Regions from separate parts of the Pseudomonas sp. IT-P12 genome, predicted to be linked through region 1. Evidence: predicted binding sites of a transcription regulator. Region 1 holds the regulator's gene; each other region holds the start of a gene.
What was found. The regulator sigma-54, encoded in region 1, starts transcription at its own class of promoters, with help from an activator protein. The targets are predictions, from matches to a motif close to ANTGGCATNNANNTTGCTNT.
Positions count from the first base shown of each region.

Region 1 (5,041 bases):
GTCATCCTGGAAGCCGACGGCAAGCTGGCCGGGATCTTCACGGACGGCGACCTGCGCCGCACCCTGGACCGCAGCATCGATATCCACAGCGCCACGATCGATCAGGTCATGACCGCCCACGGCAAGACCGGCCGCGCCGAAATGCTCGCCGCCGAGGCCCTGAAAATCATGGAAGACCATAAAATCAGTGCACTGGTGGTGGTCGACGGCGACGATCGTCCGGTCGGCGCCCTGAACATGCACGACTTGTTGCGTGCAGGAGTAATGTAATGAGTGCTGACCTGCTGCAACGCGGCAAACAGATCAAACTGGCCGTCTTCGACGTCGACGGTGTGTTGACCGACGGACACCTGTACTTTCTTGAAGACGGCAGCGAGTTCAAGGCCTTCAACACACTCGACGGCCAGGGCATCAAGATGCTCATGGCCGCGGGTGTGCAGACAGCCATTATCAGCGGCCGCAAGTCCCCGGCGGTCGAACGTCGGGCGATGAACCTGGGCATTCCCCATGTTTATCAGGGTCGCGAAGACAAGCTGGTGGTGCTGGACGGATTGCTGGCCCAGCTCGGCCTGAGCCATGAAAACGTCGCCTACCTCGGCGACGACTTGCCCGACCTGCCGGTGATTCGCCGGGTGGGCCTGGGGATTGCGGTGGCCAACGCCGCCAGTTTTGTCCGTGAACACGCTCACGGCGTTACCCAGGCCCGTGGCGGCGAGGGTGCCGCCCGCGAATTCTGCGAACTGATCCTGCGTGCCCAGGGCCGCCTCGATGCGGCCAACGCCGCGTACCTGTGAGCCAACTATGCTGAGCAAGAAATTTCGCAACGTCCTGGTGTTCGGTTGCATCGCAGCGATCTTCGCTGCGGTCGGCTACTGGAACATCAGCCCGGAACGCTTCCTCGACAAGCCGGCGGCCAAGACCCAGGACAGCCCGATCGACTGGTACGCGACCAATACTCACACCCTGCAATACCTCGAAGACGGACGCGTGCAGTACGAAATGACGTCCGACAAGGCCGAGCACGTCAAAGCCACCGATATCACGCTGGTCACCAAGCCGGACCTGAACATGTACCGCGGCACCGACTTTCCGTGGCATGTCACCAGCGACCGCGGTGAAGTGAACCCTGGCGGTACCGAGGTCGAACTGATCGACAACGTGCGCGTCAAGCGCACCGACGAAAAGAAACGCGACACCCTCATCACCTCCACCCGCATGACGGTGTTCCCGCAGCAGCAATATGCGCAGACCCAGCAACCCGTTAGAATCGACGGCGCCGGTGGCGTATCGACTGGCGTAGGCATGAAAGCGTATTTGAAGGACAGCAGGATACACCTGCTATCGAACGTAAGAGGACAGTATGAGGCTCGTTAAAACTCTCCCTATTTTGCTCGGTCTGGGCGCAGCACTGGGAAGCGTGAGCGCCTGGGCTCTGCCGACCGATCAGCAGCAGCCTATCCGCATTCAGGCCGACGACGCCCAGCTGGACGACAAGAATGGCGTTGCCACCTACACCGGCGACGTCATCATCACCCAGGGCTCGATGAAGGTCACCGGCAACAAGGTGACCATGACCCGCGCCCCGAACGGTGACATCGACGTGGTGACTTCGGTCGGCAACCTCGCCTACTTCGAGCAACTGCAAACGGCGGGCGACACCAAGCCGGTGCAAGGCTGGGGCGTCACCATCCAGTACCACGCCACGCAAGACCGCGTGGTACTGATCGATCGGGCCAAGGTCGTCGACAAGGACGGCAACGTGACCCAGGGCGAGAAAATCGTCTATGACACCAACAAGAAGCTCGCCAGCGCCGGCCGTGCCACAGGCACCAACGTGACCGAGTCGCGTCCGCGGATCGACATGGTGATCCAGCCGAAAAAGAAAACCGACGAGCAGAAGGCCCAGTAATGGCAACTCTGAAAGCTCAGCATCTGGCCAAGAGCTACAAGAGCCGCCAGGTCGTGCGCGACGTCAGCCTGTCCATCGACAGCGGTCAGATCGTCGGCCTGCTCGGCCCCAACGGCGCCGGCAAGACCACCTGCTTCTACATGATCGTCGGTCTGGTCCAGGCCGATCAGGGCCGCGTCCTGATCGACGACCTGGACGTCAGCCACCAGCCGATGCACGGCCGTGCGAAGGCCGGTATCGGCTACCTGCCGCAGGAAGCGTCGATCTTCCGCAAGCTCTCCGTTGCCGACAACATCATGGCGATCCTCGAGACGCGCAAGGAACTCGACAAGGCCGGCCGTCGCAAGGAACTGGAAAGCCTGCTGCAGGAATTCCACATCAGCCATATCCGCGACAACCTCGGCATGAGCCTGTCCGGTGGTGAGCGCCGTCGCGTGGAAATCGCCCGCGCACTGGCCACCAGCCCGAAATTCATCCTCCTCGACGAACCCTTCGCCGGTGTGGACCCGATTTCCGTGGGCGACATCAAGCAGATCATTCACCACCTCAAGGCCAAGGGCATTGGCGTGCTGATCACCGACCACAACGTCCGCGAAACCCTGGATATCTGCGAAACCGCCTATATCGTCAACGATGGACAGCTGATCGCCGAGGGCGACTCTGCCACCATCCTGGCCAACGACCTGGTCAAGGAAGTTTATCTGGGCCATGAGTTCCGCCTGTAAGCACTGAGGCCACGGGCTGGGCGGCCGAGCGCTCGTACCGATGAAAAATCAAGATTTTTTTATTGTTACAGCGCTCTAGGCAAACGATGTTATTTCGGGCATATAATTTGCTTATGTTTGGCGCTCCGGCGCCCTGTAGTGGATGGCGCATGCGCGCCGGAATAAGGTGTTAAGCCCCTGCCATGAAACCATCGCTAGTCTTGAGAATGGGCCAGCAGCTGACGATGACACCGCAGCTGCAACAGGCCATCCGCCTGCTCCAATTGTCGACCCTGGACCTGCAACAGGAAATCCAGGAGGCCCTGGAGTCCAATCCGATGCTCGAACGCCAGGAAGAAGGCGACGACTTCGATAACTCCGACCCCATGGCCGACAACGTCGAACACAAGCCCAACACCGAAATCCAGGAACCCTCCTACCAGGAAAGCACGCCGACGGTCGACAACCTCGAGGAAGGCGACTGGAACGAGCGCATCCCCAATGAACTGCCCGTCGACACCGCCTGGGAAGACGTTTACCAGACCAGCGCCAGCAGCCTGCCGAGCAACGATGACGACGAGTGGGATTTCACCACCCGCACCTCGGCCGGTGAAAGCCTGCAAAGCCACCTGCTGTGGCAACTGAACCTGGCGCCGATGTCCGACACCGATCGCCTGATTGCCGTCACCCTGATCGATTGCATCAACAACCAGGGTTACCTGGACGAAACCCTCGAAGAAATCCTCGAAGCCTTCGATCCGGAACTGGACATCGAACTGGACGAAATCGAAGCCGTCCTGCACCGCATCCAGCAATTCGAACCGGCCGGCATTGCCGCCCGCAATCTCGGCGAATGCCTGCTGCTGCAATTGCGCCAGTTGCCCGCCAAGACCCCCTGGCTGGCCGAAGCCAAGCGCCTGGTCAGCGACTACATCGACCTGCTCGGCAGTCGCGACTACAGCCAGCTGATGCGCCGCATGAAACTCAAGGAAGACGAGCTGCGCCAGGTGATCGAACTGGTTCAAAGCCTCAATCCGCGCCCGGGCTCGCAGATCGAGTCCAGTGAAGCCGAATACGTCGTTCCCGACGTGATCGTGCGCAAGGACAACGAGCGCTGGCTGGTGGAACTGAATCAGGAGTCGGTGCCACGGCTGCGGGTCAACGCCCAATATGCCGGTTTCGTGCGCCGCGCCGACACCAGCGCCGACAACACCTTCATGCGCAATCAGTTGCAGGAGGCTCGCTGGTTCATCAAGAGCCTGCAAAGCCGCAACGAAACGCTGATGAAAGTGGCCACCCAGATCGTCGAACATCAGCGCGGTTTTCTGGAATACGGCGACGAAGCCATGAAACCGCTGGTCCTGCATGACATCGCCGAAGCGGTGGGCATGCACGAATCGACGATTTCCCGGGTGACCACGCAGAAATTCATGCATACCCCCCGGGGCATCTATGAGCTGAAATACTTTTTCTCCAGCCATGTCAGCACCTCCGAAGGCGGCGAATGCTCGTCCACGGCGATTCGCGCAATCATCAAAAAACTGGTTGCCGCGGAAAATCAGAAAAAGCCGTTGAGTGACAGCAAGATCGCTGGTTTACTGGAGGCACAAGGCATTCAGGTGGCTCGCCGCACCGTCGCCAAGTACCGCGAATCCCTCGGGATCGCGCCTTCGAGCGAACGCAAGCGGTTGATGTAGGGCCACGCCACAGCGTTCCAGTGGTAGATCATCGGATCTACCGCTTTATGCACTGGCAACGAAGGAGAAGCTGTATGCAAGTCAATATCAGTGGACACCAACTGGAAGTGACCGAACCTCTTCGCACCTACATCGGCGAAAAACTCCAACGACTGGAGCGGCATTTCGACAAGATCACCAACGTGCAGGTCACGATGACGGTCGAGAAGCTGAAGCAGAAAATCGAAGCCACGCTGCATATTCCCGGCAATGAAGTCGTCGCCAACGCGGAACATACCGATATGTACGCGGCGATCGACGCATTGACCGACAAGCTGGATAAACAACTCAAAAAGCATAAGGAAAAGACCCAGAGCCTCCTCCAGGGCGCAACCGGTCGTTAACACCCCCAACCCATGATCCGACTTGAAAGCATCCTGACCCCCGGCCGTTCCCTGGTGAACGTGCCGGGAGGCAGTAAAAAGAAAGCCCTCGAGCAAATTGCCAACCTGATCGCCCGGGAAGTCCCCGATCTGGAGATGCAAGATGTTTTCGAGGCCCTGATAGCCCGTGAAAAACTCGGCTCGACCGGTTTTGGCAACGGCATCGCCATTCCCCACTGTCGGCTCAAAGGTTGTATCTCACCCGTCAGTGCCTTGATGCACCTGGATGCACCCATCGATTTTGACGCCATCGACGGCGCTCCGGTCGACCTGCTGTTCGTTCTGCTGGTCCCGCAAGCCGCTACCGAT
Region 1 is NZ_CATKPY010000028.1:184,720-189,760, reverse strand. Features, by position in the region: gene ACM6IM_RS29205 (KpsF/GutQ family sugar-phosphate isomerase) at 1-270, shown strand, start outside; gene ACM6IM_RS29200 (KdsC family phosphatase) at 270-794, shown strand; gene lptC (LPS export ABC transporter periplasmic protein LptC) at 802-1,374, shown strand; gene lptA (lipopolysaccharide transport periplasmic protein LptA) at 1,361-1,909, shown strand; gene lptB (LPS export ABC transporter ATP-binding protein) at 1,909-2,634, shown strand; gene ACM6IM_RS29180 (RNA polymerase factor sigma-54) at 2,817-4,310, shown strand; gene hpf (ribosome hibernation-promoting factor, HPF/YfiA family) at 4,385-4,693, shown strand; gene ptsN (PTS IIA-like nitrogen regulatory protein PtsN) at 4,706-5,041, shown strand, end outside.

Region 2 (5,041 bases), on a different contig from region 1:
GTAGTCCAGTGCCGAAATCTGCATCTGGAAAGGACCGTCACGGTCGACTTTCGGGGCTGGAACGTGGTCGACGACCGCCTGGTACAGCGGGGTCATGTCTTCCGCCATGGCGGTGTGGTCCAGGCCGGCAATACCGTTCAGGGCCGAAGCGTAAACAACCTGGAAGTCCAGTTGTTCGTCGGTGGCACCCAGGTTGTCGAACAGGTCGAAAATCTGGTCCAGAACCCAGTCAGGACGCGCGCCCGGACGGTCGACCTTGTTGATCACGACGATTGGCTTGAGGCCAGCTTCGAACGCTTTCTTGGTCACGAAACGGGTTTGCGGCATAGGGCCGTCCTGAGCGTCAACCAGCAGCAGAACGGAGTCGACCATCGACATCACGCGCTCTACTTCGCCGCCGAAGTCGGCGTGGCCCGGGGTGTCCACGATGTTGATGTGGTAGCCGTTCCAGTTGATGGCGGTGTTTTTCGCCAGAATGGTAATACCGCGCTCTTTTTCCTGGTCGTTGGAGTCCATCACGCGCTCGTCGTTGAGCTCGTTGCGCTCCAGGGTGCCGGATTGACGCAGGAGTTTGTCTACCAGGGTGGTTTTACCATGGTCAACGTGGGCAATGATGGCGATGTTGCGTAGATTTTCGATCACTTGTGTATCTCGATCAGAGGATTCGGTGTGCTGACAAGTCTTGGCAGCGATTAACAGTAGCGTCCGTGAAAGCCGTTACAGCTTGACGGTGGCGTCGGGGGGCCGGTGACGCAGGCCACAGGCAAACAGCCCCGGGCACTTAGCTCGGTCGATAAACGCGCACATTGGCATGCCCCTCACTGAGCAAATGGTGGGCATGCAGGCGACTCATCACGCCTTTGTCGCAATACAACAGGTACTGGCGAGTAGGGTCCAGTTCCTTGAAACGAGCGTTCAGTGCATAGAACGGCATCGTTTGTACCTCGATGCCAGCCAGCGCCAGCGGGTCATCCTCGGCCGCATCCGGGTGGCGGATGTCGATCACGATCTGACCGGCCAGCGCATCGCTGACTTCTTCAATCTGTACGTCCTGGCCCAGTTCATCGATCACGCGGTCGATGGGTACCAGCTTGGCGTTCTCGAGCGCACGCTCAAGCACTGCCATGTCGAATTCTTTCTCTTCGTGCTCTACGCGGTGGCGCTTGGCGGCGGTCTTCGGGTTGACCGAGATGACCCCGCAGTACTCCGGCATGTGCCGGGCGAAATCGGCCGTGCCGATTTCATTGGCCGTGTCGATGATGTCCTGCTTGTGACTGGCGATCAGCGGGCGCAGCACCAGCTTGTCGGTCACGCAATCGATGACGGACAGGTTCGGCAACGTCTGGCTCGACACCTGGGAGATCGCCTCACCGGTGACCAACGCGTCGATGTGCAGTCGATCGGCAATCCGGGAGGAAGCGCGCAACATCATACGCTTCAATACGACGCCCATATGACTGTTATCGACTTTTCCGAGAATTTCGCCCAACACTTCCTCGAACGGCACACTGACAAATAACACGCGTTGCGAGCTGCCGTACTTCTTCCAGATGAAATGCGCGACTTCCATGACGCCCAGTTCGTGGGCACGTCCGCCCAGATTGAAGAAGCAGAAATGCGCCATCAGCCCGCGCCGCATGATCTGGTAGGCGGCGACCGTCGAGTCGAAACCGCCCGACATCAGCACCAGCGTCTGCTCCAGCGCCCCCAGCGGATAACCGCCAATGCCATTGTGCTGGCTGTGGATGACGAACAACCGTTGGTCGCGAACTTCGATGCGGACTTCGATTTCCGGCTTTTTCAGGTCGATCCCGGCGGCACCGCACTGGCGTCGCAACTGGCTGCCCACGTACTTCTCGATGTCGATCGAGCTGAACGGGTGCTTGCCGGCGCGCTTGCAACGCACCGAGAAGATCTTCCCGGCCAGCGCATCGCCGTAATGCTGCTTGCACTTTTCGACGATGTCGTCGAAATCGCCCAGCGGGTATTCGTCGATCTGCAGGAAGTGCGCGATGCCCGGCATGCAGCTCAGGCGCTCGCCCATCTCTTTCAGGGCCTTGGGGTCGCTGACGCGGGTTTCCAGCTCGAGGTTGTCCCACACGCCGTTCACCACCACAGCCGGGTCCAGGTCGCGGAGCACGGCACGGATGTTCTTGGCCAACTGGCGGATGAAACGCATCCGTACCGGGCGGCTCTTGATGGTGATCTCGGGGAAGACTTTTACGATTAGTTTCATGAAAACAGCGCGCGCTGGGCCAGCCGAAAAAGGGGGGCGCGGATTATAGCGGAAATTGCTCAAGGTTTAACCAGTTAATGTGCAGAAGGTTTTACACGCACCAAAACAGGTCATTTGCGAATCCGGGCGCCACATTGTAGGGCGAGATTTTTCCGGATTCGCCTCCGCAAGCCTTTATAAGCGTGAAATTGAAGCAAAAAACCCATGCTGGGGCACTGGCATGCAATTTGCTCCCTTGTGAGGCAGGTTGCCTTGGCAGAGTATTCGCGCCGGCATCACACATATCTAAGGGCATCCACTACCCGCCCTAAGCCACCCGGAGGACAGTATGTCGAAGTCGGTTCAACTCATTAAAGATCATGACGTCAAGTGGATTGATCTGCGCTTCACGGACACCCGCGGCACTCAGCACCACGTGACCATGCCGGCTCGCGATGCGCTGGATGAAGACTTCTTCGAAGTCGGCAAAATGTTCGACGGTTCCTCCATTGCTGGCTGGAAAGGCATCGAAGCTTCCGACATGATCCTGCTGCCAGACGACGAAACCGCCGTTCTGGACCCGTTCACCGAAGAGCCGACCCTGATCCTGGTCTGCGACATCATCGAACCTTCGAGCATGCAAGGCTACGATCGCGACCCACGTGCGATCGCCAAGCGCGCCGAAGAGTACCTGAAGTCCACCGGCATCGGTGACACCGTATTCGCCGGCCCGGAGCCAGAATTCTTCATCTTCGACCAGGTGAAATTCAAGTCCGACATCTCCGGTTCCATGTTCAAGATCTACTCCGAACAAGGTTCGTGGATGTCCGACCAGGACGTGGAAGGCGGCAACAAAGGCCACCGTCCAGGCGTCAAAGGCGGCTACTTCCCGGTTCCGCCGTTTGACCACGACCACGAAATCCGTACCTCCATGTGCAACGCACTGGAAGAAATGGGCCTGACCGTCGAAGTTCACCACCACGAAGTGGCAACTGCCGGCCAGAACGAAATCGGCGTCAAGTTCAACACCCTGGTGAAGAAAGCCGACGAAACCCAGACCCTGAAGTACGTTGTGCACAACGTTGCCGACGCCTACGGCCGTACCGCTACCTTCATGCCTAAGCCTCTGTACGGCGATAACGGCTCGGGCATGCACGTTCACATGTCCATCTGGAAAGATGGCAAGAACACCTTCGCAGGCGAAGGCTATGCCGGCCTGTCCGACACCGCCCTGTACTTCATCGGCGGCATCATCAAGCACGGCAAGGCCCTGAACGGCTTCACCAACCCGGCCACCAACTCCTACAAGCGTCTGGTGCCAGGCTTCGAAGCCCCTGTCATGCTGGCCTACTCGGCGCGTAACCGTTCGGCTTCGATCCGTATTCCTTACGTGTCGAGCCCTAAAGCCCGCCGTATCGAAGCACGCTTCCCGGATCCAGCAGCCAACCCGTACCTGGCGTTCGCTGCACTGATGATGGCTGGCCTGGACGGCATCCAGAACAAGATCCACCCTGGCGACGCGGCTGACAAAAACCTGTACGACCTGCCGCCTGAAGAGGCGAAAGAGATCCCACAAGTTTGCGGCAGCCTGAAAGAAGCCCTGGAAGAACTGGACAAGGGCCGTGCGTTCCTGACCAAGGGCGGCGTGTTCTCCGACGACTTCATCGACGCTTACATCGCTCTGAAAAGCGAAGAAGAAATCAAGGTCCGCACCTTCGTACACCCGCTGGAATACGACCTGTACTACAGCTGCTGATCCGTTGACGCCTGCGCAAGCGGCGTGACGAAAAGAGGCCTCCTTCGGGAGGCCTTTTTTATGCCCGTATTTTTACTGGGCATACAAAACCCTGTGGGAGCGGGCTTGCTCGCGAATGCGGTGTGCCAGCTACGTTGATGTCGACTGATACACCGCATTCGCGAGCAAGCCCGCTCCCACAGGGTTCTGAAGATGTCGGTCCGATTGATAACAACTTGGGCCAATCGCCCACCCTGACCTATGCTGCAAGCCAACGCTCTCGCTTCTGGTCGATTTTATGGGTCGTGGTTTTCTGTTCATCCTGCTGTTGGTCGCCCTGCCCGTCGCCGCGCAGATCTACAAGTACACCGACGCCGCCGGCAACACCGCCTACAGCAATCAACCGCCCGACGGCGTCAAAGCCGAGCCGGTCGAATTGCCGCCCCTCAATAGCGTCGAGCGCCAGGCACCCCCGGCGCCACCGGTCGAAACCTCCAGCCGTGAGCGGCCCCTCGGCGCCTACGAGGTGCTGGAACTGACCAACCTGCCGACCAGCGAAGCCCTGCGCGCCAACAATGGTACGTTCACGGTCAACGTTCTGATCAAGCCCAGGCTGCAAGGGCCCCATCTATTCCGGCTGCTGCTGGACGACCAGCCGTACGGCCAGCCGAGCAACGTGCCGATCCTGCAACTGGTCAATGTCGATCGCGGCACCCACAACCTGGCGGTTCAGGTGATCGACGGGGAAAACGTCATCCAGCAGAGCCCCAGCGTGACCTTCACCCTGCAGCGGGTCCACACACCGTGAACGGGTGGCTGCTGATCGCCTGCCTGGTCGTGCTGCCAGCGTCGGCCGAGGTGTTCACCTATGTCGATGCCCAGGGCAACCGGGTCTTTACCGACCAGCCCGGCACCGGCAACGCCAAGCGCGTGCCCCTGGCGACGAGCAACCGCATGTCCGCCAACCCGACTGGCGCCGCGCCGCTGAAGGCCGAGAAAAAAGCCGCCGCCAGGCCCGCGCTCCACTACGACATGCTCAGGGTGCTGGTGCCCGAGCCGGACGCCACGATCCGCAGCAGTGCCGGCGAACT
Region 2 is NZ_CATKPY010000023.1:190,408-195,448, reverse strand. Features, by position in the region: gene typA (translational GTPase TypA) at 1-642, opposite strand, end outside; gene thiI (tRNA uracil 4-sulfurtransferase ThiI) at 782-2,236, opposite strand; gene glnA (type I glutamate--ammonia ligase) at 2,565-3,971, shown strand; gene ACM6IM_RS19165 (DUF4124 domain-containing protein) at 4,249-4,758, shown strand; gene ACM6IM_RS19160 (DUF4124 domain-containing protein) at 4,755-5,041, shown strand, end outside.
Region 2: the regulator sigma-54 is predicted to act here: its motif matches at 2,451-2,470, upstream of glnA (type I glutamate--ammonia ligase).

Region 3 (5,041 bases), on a different contig from region 1:
GGCGTCCAGGCGCTGGACAAGGCCGCCCCGGCCATCAACGCGCTGTCGAAAACGCCGAGCAAGGGCGGCTTCTGGAGCGACACGTCCGAAGACTTCTACAGCGTCTCCGTGCCTTTCGAGGACGGCCCGTGGTCGGTCGTGGCCAGCATGCCGCAGGAGGAGATCAGCGCGGTAACCTGGAGCGTCGGGATTCAACTGGCGATTGGCAGTCTGCTGGCGATGCTGATCGCCGTGGGCTCGGCCGTCTGGCTGCTGCGCAGCAAGCTGGCGCCGCTGGGCGATCTGGTACGCCAGGCCGAAGCTCTCGGTGCCGGTGACCTGAGCGTGCGCCTGAATGTGTCGAGCAACGATGAAATCGGTCAACTGGCCCGTGCTTTCAACCAGATGAGCCAGGCGCTGTCGACGATGGTCGAGCACATCCGCAAGGCCTCGCAAGAGGTCAACAGCCGCGCTCAGGCGCTGTCCGGCCTGTCCGGTGGCGCCTATGAAGGGATGGAGCAGCAATCGGGTGAAATCACCAGCATGGCCGGTGCCGTGGAAGAGTTCAGCGCCACGTCGCTGAACATTGCCGACAACATGGGCAACACTCAGCGTCTGGCGCAGGAAAACGCCCAGCAAACGCAGATCGGTCGTACGTCCATGGACGAAGCGTCGTCGTCCCTGGAACAGATCGCGGGTGCCTTGAACAGCACGGCAACCGTGATCAACACCCTGGGGCAGCGTTCCCAGGAAATCGGCGGCATTGTCGGGACGATCACTTCCATCGCCGAGCAAACCAACCTGCTGGCGCTCAACGCGGCGATCGAAGCGGCCCGTGCCGGTGAGCAGGGTCGTGGTTTTGCCGTGGTGGCCGATGAGGTGCGCAACCTGGCGTCCCGCACGCGTCAGGCGACTGACGAGATCTCCGGCATGATCCAGAGCATCCAGCAGGAAACCGGCAACGCCATCAGCACCATGGAGCAGGGCAACGTGCTGATGCAGGAAGGCCTGTCGCGCAACGCCAACGTCGCATCGGCGCTGGCGCGCATCGATGAACAGAGCCGCTCGGCGGGCCAGCAATTCGCAGCGATTACCACCGCGACCCAGGAACAGAGCAGCACCGCGACCCTGCTCAGCAGCAACCTGCAAAGCATTGCGTTGGCCAACAGCGAGCAGCGCGAAGTGGTGGCGAACCTGGCCGTCACGGCCAAGGAGCTGGAGAAACTGGCGGCAGATCTGCGGTCCGAGGTCGACCGGTTTCGTTGAGGTGCGGCTGAGATAGCTATCGCGAGCAGGCTCGCTCCCACAAGGTCCGGTGTATGCGGATCCATTGTGGGAGCGAGCCTGCTCGCGATTGGGCACGACTCAATCCCGAGCCTTACTGAGTCGCTGGCCGATACTGCAACGCTTCGGCCAGATGCTCACGTGCAATGCCTTCGACTTGCTCAAGATCCGCCAATGTACGCGCCACCTTGAGCAGTCGATGGGCGGACCTCAGTGACAGGTTCAATCGTTCGCAGGCTGTCTCCAGCCACGTTTCATCGGTTGCGGACAAGTGGCAGTGACGGCGCAAGCCCGGCAGGTCGAGGAAGGCATTGGCGCAGCCTTGGCGCCTGTGCTGCCGTTCGCGTGCATCGGCCACCCGCGTGGCGGCTGATGCAGTGTCTTCGCCGGGTTTTACCGCCGGATTCAGCGCCGTGGCTTCCCGGGCCACGGTCAGGTGCAAGTCGATGCGATCCAGCAGCGGCCCCGACAGTTTGTTGCGGTAGCGCTGCACCATGTCCGGCGTGCACGAACACCGGCCTGTGGGCTCGCCAAGATAGCCGCAGGGGCAAGGGTTCATCGCCGCCACCAACTGAAAGCGCGCCGGAAAGCGCACGCGTTCCCTGGCCCGGGCAATCACGATATGCCCGGACTCCAGCGGCTCTCTCAGCACCTCCAGCACCTTGCGATCAAACTCCGGCAGTTCATCGAGAAACAGCACGCCATGATGGGCCAGGGTAATTTCGCCCGGCTGCGGTTTTGAACTGCCCCCGACCAGCGCCGGACCGGACGCCGAGTGATGGGGCTGGCGAAATGGTCGTTGCGGCCAATGGGTCAGCGGTGCGCCGCTGGCCACTGACTGAATCGCTGCGACTTCCAGGGCTTCATGCTCGGCCAGGGGTGGCAGCAAGCCCGGCAATCGGCTGGCGAGCAGGGTCTTGCCCGTGCCCGGCGGTCCACTGAACAGCAGGTTATGCGCCCCCGCTGCCGCAATCAGCAGCGCGCGCTTGGCCGCCAGTTGGCCTTGCACTTCGCTGAGGTCGGGATAGGGTTTGGCGGCGTGGATCAGACCGTCCGAGGCATAAGGCTCAACCGGTGTATGCCCGTTGAAATGCGCCACCGCCTGCAGCAGATGATCCACCGCAATCACCCTCAATCCCGACGCCAGACACGCCTCTTCGGCATTCGCCCGGGGCACCACCAGCGTACGCCCGGCCCTGCGCGCCGCGAGCGCCGCCGGCAACACCCCGCGAACGGGCCGGACTTCGCCGGACAACGCCAGTTCGCCCAGGCATTCTACGTTGTCCAGGGTCAAGGTCGGCACTTGCACGCTCGCCGATAGAATCCCCAGGGCAATCGCCAGATCGAACCGCCCGCCATCCTTGGGCAAGTCTGCCGGCGCCAGATTCAGCGTGATCCGCCGCGCCGGAAACTGCAGCCCCGAATTGATGATCGCGCTGCGCACGCGATCCTTACTCTCCTTTACCGCCGCCTCCGGTAAACCCACCATGGTCAACGACGGCAAACCATTGGCCAGATGAACTTCAACGGTAACGGCAGGCGCATCCACGCCGACTTGGGCGCGGCTGTGGACGATGGAGAGGGACATGGTCGTTCCTTGAGCAAATAAGACGGCCGCTTCCTGCGGCTTTTTTTAAGGGTAGACGGGGGCCAGGGGTTCGGGCGGCAACAGCGAAGGCAAAGTTTCGCAGGATGTTGCGCGCCGGTTCTGGTGGGGTACGCAGGCTCAATTGGATCGATCAGCGAGGCAGGCCCCTGTACAAGCGGGCACGCTCGCGAGTTTCATTCGGTTGGCGGGGTCAGCTTCGCTTCCATTTCCGCGACCTTGGTTTCAAGCGCCTCCAGGCGGGCGCGGGTGCGCGCAAGGACGACCATCTGGCTGTCGAATTCTTCGCGGCTCACCAGGTCCAGTTTGCTGAAGGCGCTTTGCAGCAGCATCTTGAACTGGCTTTCGATTTCGCTTTTCGGCAGCGGCGTGTCGCCGCTGAAGAGACGGGAGGCGGTGCCGGTCAGGGCGTCGAGGAAGTCTTTGGGCGCAAGCATGGGCAATGTCCTGTAAACGAGGCCCGCAGTGTATCACGCAGCGTCCCAAGCCCATTCCGACCACTGGTCCTGCACGCTTTTCGCGCATACGGACGGACGGCAACGCACCGTTGTTGTGCGTATAAGCCGGGCCATCAAAGCGCAACGGCCTATTGATGCGGGCAAGCGATTGAATTCCGGGGTTTTTGCCGAGCTGGCAAGCTTTCTGCTTAGTCGGTAGTAACCCATGCACTGATGCAGTCGCTGTGACGAATGCAGTGCGCCAAGCGGAACGGGGGAAGTGTTTCGCGCGGAGCGGTTAGCTGGCGTCGGACGGGCAGGTAAGGCCGACGATGCGTTACAAAGCCAGGCACTGCGCTTAGACTTGAGACGGGTTTGTTTTCCTGGGGCAAGTCCACCAATTCGGGAGAGAGTTTTCATGAAGCTAGTCACTGCCATCATCAAGCCGTTCAAGTTGGACGACGTGCGCGAGTCGTTGTCCGAGATCGGCGTGCAGGGCATTACCGTCACTGAAGTCAAAGGCTTCGGTCGGCAGAAGGGTCACACCGAGCTGTATCGCGGCGCGGAGTACGTGGTCGATTTCCTGCCAAAGGTGAAGATTGATGTCGCCATTGACGACAAGGATCTCGACCGGGTTATCGAGGCGATAACCAAGGCCGCCAACACCGGCAAGATCGGTGACGGCAAGATCTTCGTGGTCAATCTGGAACAGGCGATTCGCATCCGTACCGGCGAAACCGATACCGACGCAATCTAAGCCGCCACAAACCCCAACGCCCCAGGAGAAAACAATATGACTCTGCGTAAATTCGCAGGGCTAGGAGCCCTGTTGTCCATCGTAATGCCAAGCCTGGCCATGGCGGCAGACGAAGTGGCAGCCCCAGTCCTCAATTCCGGCGACACCGCCTGGATGCTGACCTCGACAGCCCTGGTGCTGTTCATGACCATTCCCGGCCTCGCGCTGTTCTACGGCGGTATGGTTCGCTCGAAAAACATTCTTTCCGTGATGATGCAGTGCTTCGCCATTACCGGTCTGATCAGCATCCTGTGGGTCATTTATGGCTACAGCATCGCGTTCGACACCACGGGCATGGAGCAGGGCGTCGTCAACTTCAACTCCTTCTTCGGTGGCATGGGCAAGGCCTTCCTCGCCGGCGTCACGCCAGCCAGCCTGACCGGCCCGGCGGCGTTGTTCCCTGAAGCGGTGTTCATCACCTTCCAGATGACCTTCGCCATCATCACCCCGGCGCTGATCGTCGGTGCCTTCGCCGAGCGCATGAAGTTCTCCGCGATGCTGGTGTTCATGGGCATCTGGTTCACCCTGGTGTATGCACCGATTGCACACATGGTCTGGTCCGGCAACGGCGGCCTGATGTGGGACTGGGGCGTGCTCGATTTCGCGGGCGGCACCGTGGTGCACATCAACGCCGGTATCGCCGGTCTGGTCGCGTGCATCGTGCTTGGCAAGCGTAAAGGCTTCCCGACCACTCCGATGGCTCCGCATAACCTGGGTTACACCCTGATGGGCGCCGCCATGCTGTGGGTCGGCTGGTTCGGTTTCAACGCCGGTTCCGCCGCCGCCGCCAACGGCACCGCCGGCATGGCGATGCTGGTCACCCAGATCGCGACCGCCGCCGCTGCACTGGGCTGGATGTTCGCCGAGTGGGTCACCCACGGCAAACCAAGTGCACTGGGTATCGCTTCGGGTGTGGTCGCCGGCCTGGTCGCCATCACT
Region 3 is NZ_CATKPY010000024.1:291,503-296,543, forward strand. Features, by position in the region: gene ACM6IM_RS22230 (methyl-accepting chemotaxis protein) at 1-1,245, shown strand, start outside; gene ACM6IM_RS22235 (YifB family Mg chelatase-like AAA ATPase) at 1,358-2,851, opposite strand; gene ACM6IM_RS22240 (accessory factor UbiK family protein) at 3,046-3,306, opposite strand; gene glnK (P-II family nitrogen regulator) at 3,725-4,063, shown strand; gene ACM6IM_RS22250 (ammonium transporter) at 4,100-5,041, shown strand, end outside.
Region 3: the regulator sigma-54 is predicted to act here: its motif matches at 3,499-3,518, upstream of glnK (P-II family nitrogen regulator).

Region 4 (5,041 bases), on a different contig from region 1:
CGGGTCATGGCGCTGGATGGCGTGATCCAGACCACCGAAGCCGACGAATTCATTTATCACGAAATGCTCACCCACGTGCCGATCCTGGCGCACGGCCGCGCCAAGCGCGTGCTGATCATCGGCGGCGGCGACGGCGGCATGCTGCGTGAAGTGGCCAAGCATGGCAGCGTCGAGCACATCACCATGGTCGAGATCGACGGCACCGTGGTCGACATGTGCAAGGAATTCCTGCCGAACCACTCCAAAGGCGCCTTCGAGGATCCACGGCTGAACCTGGTGATCGACGACGGCATGCGTTTCGTCGCCACCACCACCGAAAAGTTCGACGTGATCATTTCCGATTCCACCGACCCGATCGGCCCGGGCGAAGTGCTGTTCTCGGAAAACTTCTACCAGGCCTGCCATCGCTGCCTGAACGAAGGCGGCATCCTGGTGACCCAGAACGGCACGCCGTTCATGCAGATCGAGGAAGTCAAAACCACCGCCGGCCGCCTGCGCAGCCTGTTCCCTGACTGGCACTTCTACCAGGCGGCGGTACCGACCTACATCGGCGGTTCCATGACCTTCGCCTGGGGGGCGACCAACACCGCCTACCGCAAATTGTCCCGCGAAACCCTGCAACAGCGCTTCGCCGGCAGCGGCATCGTCACCCGCTACTACAACCCGGAAATCCACCTCGGCGCCTTTGCGCTGCCGCAATACGTCCTGCAGGCGGTGAACAAGCCGAGCAACGACTAAGGCTTTACGGGCAATTCCCTGTGGGAGCGAGCCTGCTCGCGATAGCGACCTTTCTGTCCCATTGATTCTGAATGGACACCGCTATCGCGAGCAGGCTCGCTCCCACCGCTTTTTTTGTGAACGATCATCCAGAGCACCAGTCCAGATGAAGGTGAACCCACATACGGGTTTGTTCGAGGAGGCTTTGATGCAAAAGTGGAAGATCACTTTCGTGGATGATCACGGCGAAACAGTCGATGAAACCTTTGAGTGCAGCGAATGCCCGGATAACGAGCAAGCCGCCAAGCTCATCAAGGCCCGGCTCCTGCCCGTCGCCGCCGAGCTGGATCTGAACGATCTGGAAGGGCGAACGGCGGATGCGAGCGTAAAAGATCTCAAGACCCAGAACAGCATACAAATCCTCGGCATCACTCCCGTCTGATACACCTCCAGGCACACCTGTGTCACAACCAGACCTTGGCAGCGCCGCTGACAAAGGGCTAATCTGCAAGCGAGATCAGCGAATGGATCGCTAAGGTCTGGTCTTGTCAGCTACATGCTTGTTTCCCATCGCAGTGCTCGCGTTTTCAGGATGCGGGCGTCGGGAGTACGGAAAGTCTATCCATCGGTTTGAGGAGGACGTTTCATGAGCACAGAAGCCTATCAAGAAGACATCAGCAGCTCGGTGCTGCGCCGCATGAAAGAAGGCGGTTTCGATTTTTCCCGATTCCATCCCATCGAGTTCTACGCCATTTTCCCGGACGAGGAGCGGGCACGCAGGGCGGCGGGGCATTACTGTGGTGAATCCTTGAATGCACAGGTCAGCGCTCGGGACGACGGTGCGTGGTCCCTGGAGCTGAGCAAGGTGATGTACGCCACCTATGACGGCATTGGCGACTTTGAGCAGGATTTCGAGGCTGTGGTCGAGCCGTTGGGCGGCATTATCGAAGGATGGGGCGTCAAGCAGGAGGTACGAGGGCGACTCGCCTGACATCATGAACAGTAGCCAACAACGGCTGACCTTCGGGTTGGCCGTTTTCGTTCGTGCGCGGCGCAAAAGCGTATTGGCAAAATCCTGAAACAAGAATGCCGAACAAAAAAAAGCCGCCTGGGCAGGCGGCTAAAAGGGAAGTTCGGTGAGCATTTCCAGCGAATGAGTGGATTATCCGCATCCACGGCCGGGCAGTGAAATCAACTCTGGCTATGCTGCTGATAGACGACAGCATTGCTTTGCAATGAAGCGGGGATGATCAGGTTGGGGCATTTGGCGCACAGGAATGGTGCGGCGTAGCCGGGGCGGTTTTCCAACCGATTGATATGAAAGCGTTTATGCCGATGGCACGGGCCTTGCGAAGGCCTGTCAGTCCGGGTGACAAGGAGTACGGCATGATCCGCACCTATTACGATGAGATGTACGATGCCGGCGGCCAGGTCCGCCCGCATTACCGGGAGTTTGCCCGTTGGCTGGCTGAAACGCCTGACGAGCTGCTGGCTCAACGGCGACGCGAGGCCGATCTGCTGTTTCATCGCGCCGGAATTACCTTCACGCTCTATGGGGACGAGCAGGGCACCGAGCGCCTGATTCCCTTCGACACCATTCCGCGCAGCATCCCGGCCAGCGAATGGCGGATTGTCGAGCGCGGCTGCATCCAGCGAGTCAAGGCGTTGAACATGTTCCTCGCCGACCTGTACCACGAGCAGCGCATCATCCGGGCCGGCATCATTCCGGCGGAACAGGTGCTGGCCAACGAACAGTACCAGTTGGCGATGCAAGGCCTGGATCTGCACCGGGATATCTACTCCCATATTTCCGGGGTCGATCTGGTGCGCGATGGCGACGGCACCTACTACGTGCTCGAGGACAACCTGCGCACCCCCAGCGGTGTGAGCTACATGCTCGAAGACCGCAAGATGATGATGCGCCTGTTCCCCGAGTTGTTCTCGACCCAGCGCATCGCGCCGATCGACCACTACCCGAACCTGTTGCTCGACACCCTGAAAAGCTCCAGCCCGATCGATAACCCGAGCGTGGTGGTGCTGACGCCGGGCCGCTTCAACAGTGCCTTTTTCGAGCACGCGTTTCTGGCCCGGGAAATGGGGGTTGAGCTGGTGGAGGGCGCGGACCTGTTCGTGCGTGATGACAAGGTGTTCATGCGCACCACGGACGGGCCCAAGGCGGTCGATGTGATCTACCGTCGGCTCGACGACGCGTTCCTCGATCCGCTGGCGTTCAACCCCGACTCCATGCTCGGCGTCCCGGGACTGCTGTCGTCCTACCGTTCCGGCAACGTGGTGCTGGCGAACGCCATCGGCACCGGCGTGGCCGACGACAAGTCGGTGTATCCGTTTGTCACCGACATGATCCGTTTCTACCTCGACGAAGAGCCGATCCTGAAGAACGTCCCGACGTTCCAGTGTCGCAATCCTTCCGAGCTTTCCCATGTCCTGGCCAACCTCCCGGACCTGGTGGTCAAGGAAACCCAGGGCTCCGGCGGTTACGGGATGCTGGTGGGGCCAGCGGCGACGGCGGCGGAAATCGAATCGTTCCGCGCGCGCATCAAGGCCAAGCCCCACGCGTACATCGCGCAACCGACGTTGTCCCTGTCGACCTGCCCGACCTTTGTCGAAAACGGCATTGCCCCGCGCCATATCGACCTGCGTCCGTTTGTATTGTCTGGCCGCGAAACCCGGGTTGTGCCCGGTGGTCTGACCCGTGTCGCCTTGCGTGAAGGTTCCCTGGTGGTGAACTCCTCCCAGGGCGGCGGAACCAAGGACACCTGGGTGGTCGAGGATTGAAGGAAGCCTGCCATGTTAAGTAGAACTGCCTCGGATTTGTATTGGATGTCGCGCTACCTGGAGCGGGCGGAAAACCTCGCCCGGATGCTCGACATCAGTTATTCGCTGTCGCTGATGCCACAGGATGGCCGCGGTGATGGCCTGCATGAACTGGCGATGCCGCTGCTGATCACCGGCACCCTGGACGACTACCTGGAGCGTCACGGCGAGTTGCATGCCGAACGCCTGCTGCATTTTTTTGCGCTGGACGCGGCCAACCCGGCGAGCATCTACAGCTGCCTGGGTGCGGCGCGGGCCAGCGCCCATGCGGTACGTGGGCGAATCACCGCCGACATGTGGGAAAACATCAACGCCACCTGGCTGGAAATTCGCGGCATCGCCGAACAGGGCTTGAGTCGTTATGGCATGAGCCGTTTCTGCGAATGGATCAAGGAACGTTCGCACCTGTTTCGCGGCGCGTCCTACGGCACGATCATGCGCAACGACGCCTTCCGCTTCATTCGCCTGGGCACCTTCATCGAGCGCGCCGACAACACGTTGCGCCTGCTCGACGCCCGCTACGAGATGGCCGGCGACCAGGCCGAAGCGGTCAGCGACGGCACGGCTCACGCGTATTACCAGTGGAGTGCATTGTTGCGGGCGCTGTCGTCGTTCGAGGCCTACACCGAGATCTACCGCGACGCACCCGGCGCCCGGCATGTCGCCGAGTTGCTGTTGCTGCGCGTCGACGTACCGCGCTCCCTGCGCGCCTGCACCGAGGAAATCGACCAGATCCTCGCGCAACTGCCGGGTGCCAACGGTCGTCCCGCGCAACGCCTGGCAGCGGAAATGGACGCCCGCCTGCGCTACACCGGCATCAACGAAATCCTCGACGAAGGCCTGCACGCCTGGCTGACCGAGTTCATCCCGCTGGTGCGCCAGTTGGGTAACGCCATACACAGTTCCTACCTGGAGGCTGCATGAGACTTTCCATTAGTCACGAGACCACCTATCACTACGAAGATCAGGTCCGAGCCAGCATCCAATACCTGCGCCTGACGCCCCACGACAGCGAGCGCCAGCACGTGCTCAGCTGGCAGCTCGACCTGCCGCGCCCGGTGCGTGCGCAACTCGATCCGTTCGGCAACATCCTGCATGTGCTGACCATGGACGAGCCGCACGAAGCGATCATCATCGGCGCCCGGGGCCAGGTCGATATCGACGAGCTGCGCGAAGCCGAGCACGAGAGCCAGTCGGCGCTGCCTTTTCTGCGCTTCACGCGCCTGACCGAAGCCGACGAGGCATTGCGGGCTTTCGCCGAAAAGACCTGCAAGACCCGTCGGGATCGCACGGCACTGATCGACCTGATGCATGGCCTGAACTCACAAATGACCTACACGCCGGGTTCCACCGAGGTGGATACCAGCGCGGCCCAGGCGTTCGCCGGGCGCTCCGGGGTGTGCCAGGACCACACCCATGCCTTCCTGGCCTGTGCCCGCAGCCTGGGTGTGCCGTCGCGCTACGTGTCGGGCTATCTGTACAGCGAGAA
Region 4 is NZ_CATKPY010000021.1:698,879-703,919, reverse strand. Features, by position in the region: gene speE (polyamine aminopropyltransferase) at 1-738, shown strand, start outside; gene ACM6IM_RS12220 (hypothetical protein) at 926-1,159, shown strand; gene ACM6IM_RS12215 (ribonuclease E inhibitor RraB) at 1,364-1,708, shown strand; gene ACM6IM_RS12210 (circularly permuted type 2 ATP-grasp protein) at 2,104-3,513, shown strand; gene ACM6IM_RS12205 (alpha-E domain-containing protein) at 3,526-4,476, shown strand; gene ACM6IM_RS12200 (transglutaminase family protein) at 4,473-5,041, shown strand, end outside.
Region 4: the regulator sigma-54 is predicted to act here: its motif matches at 2,052-2,071, upstream of ACM6IM_RS12210 (circularly permuted type 2 ATP-grasp protein).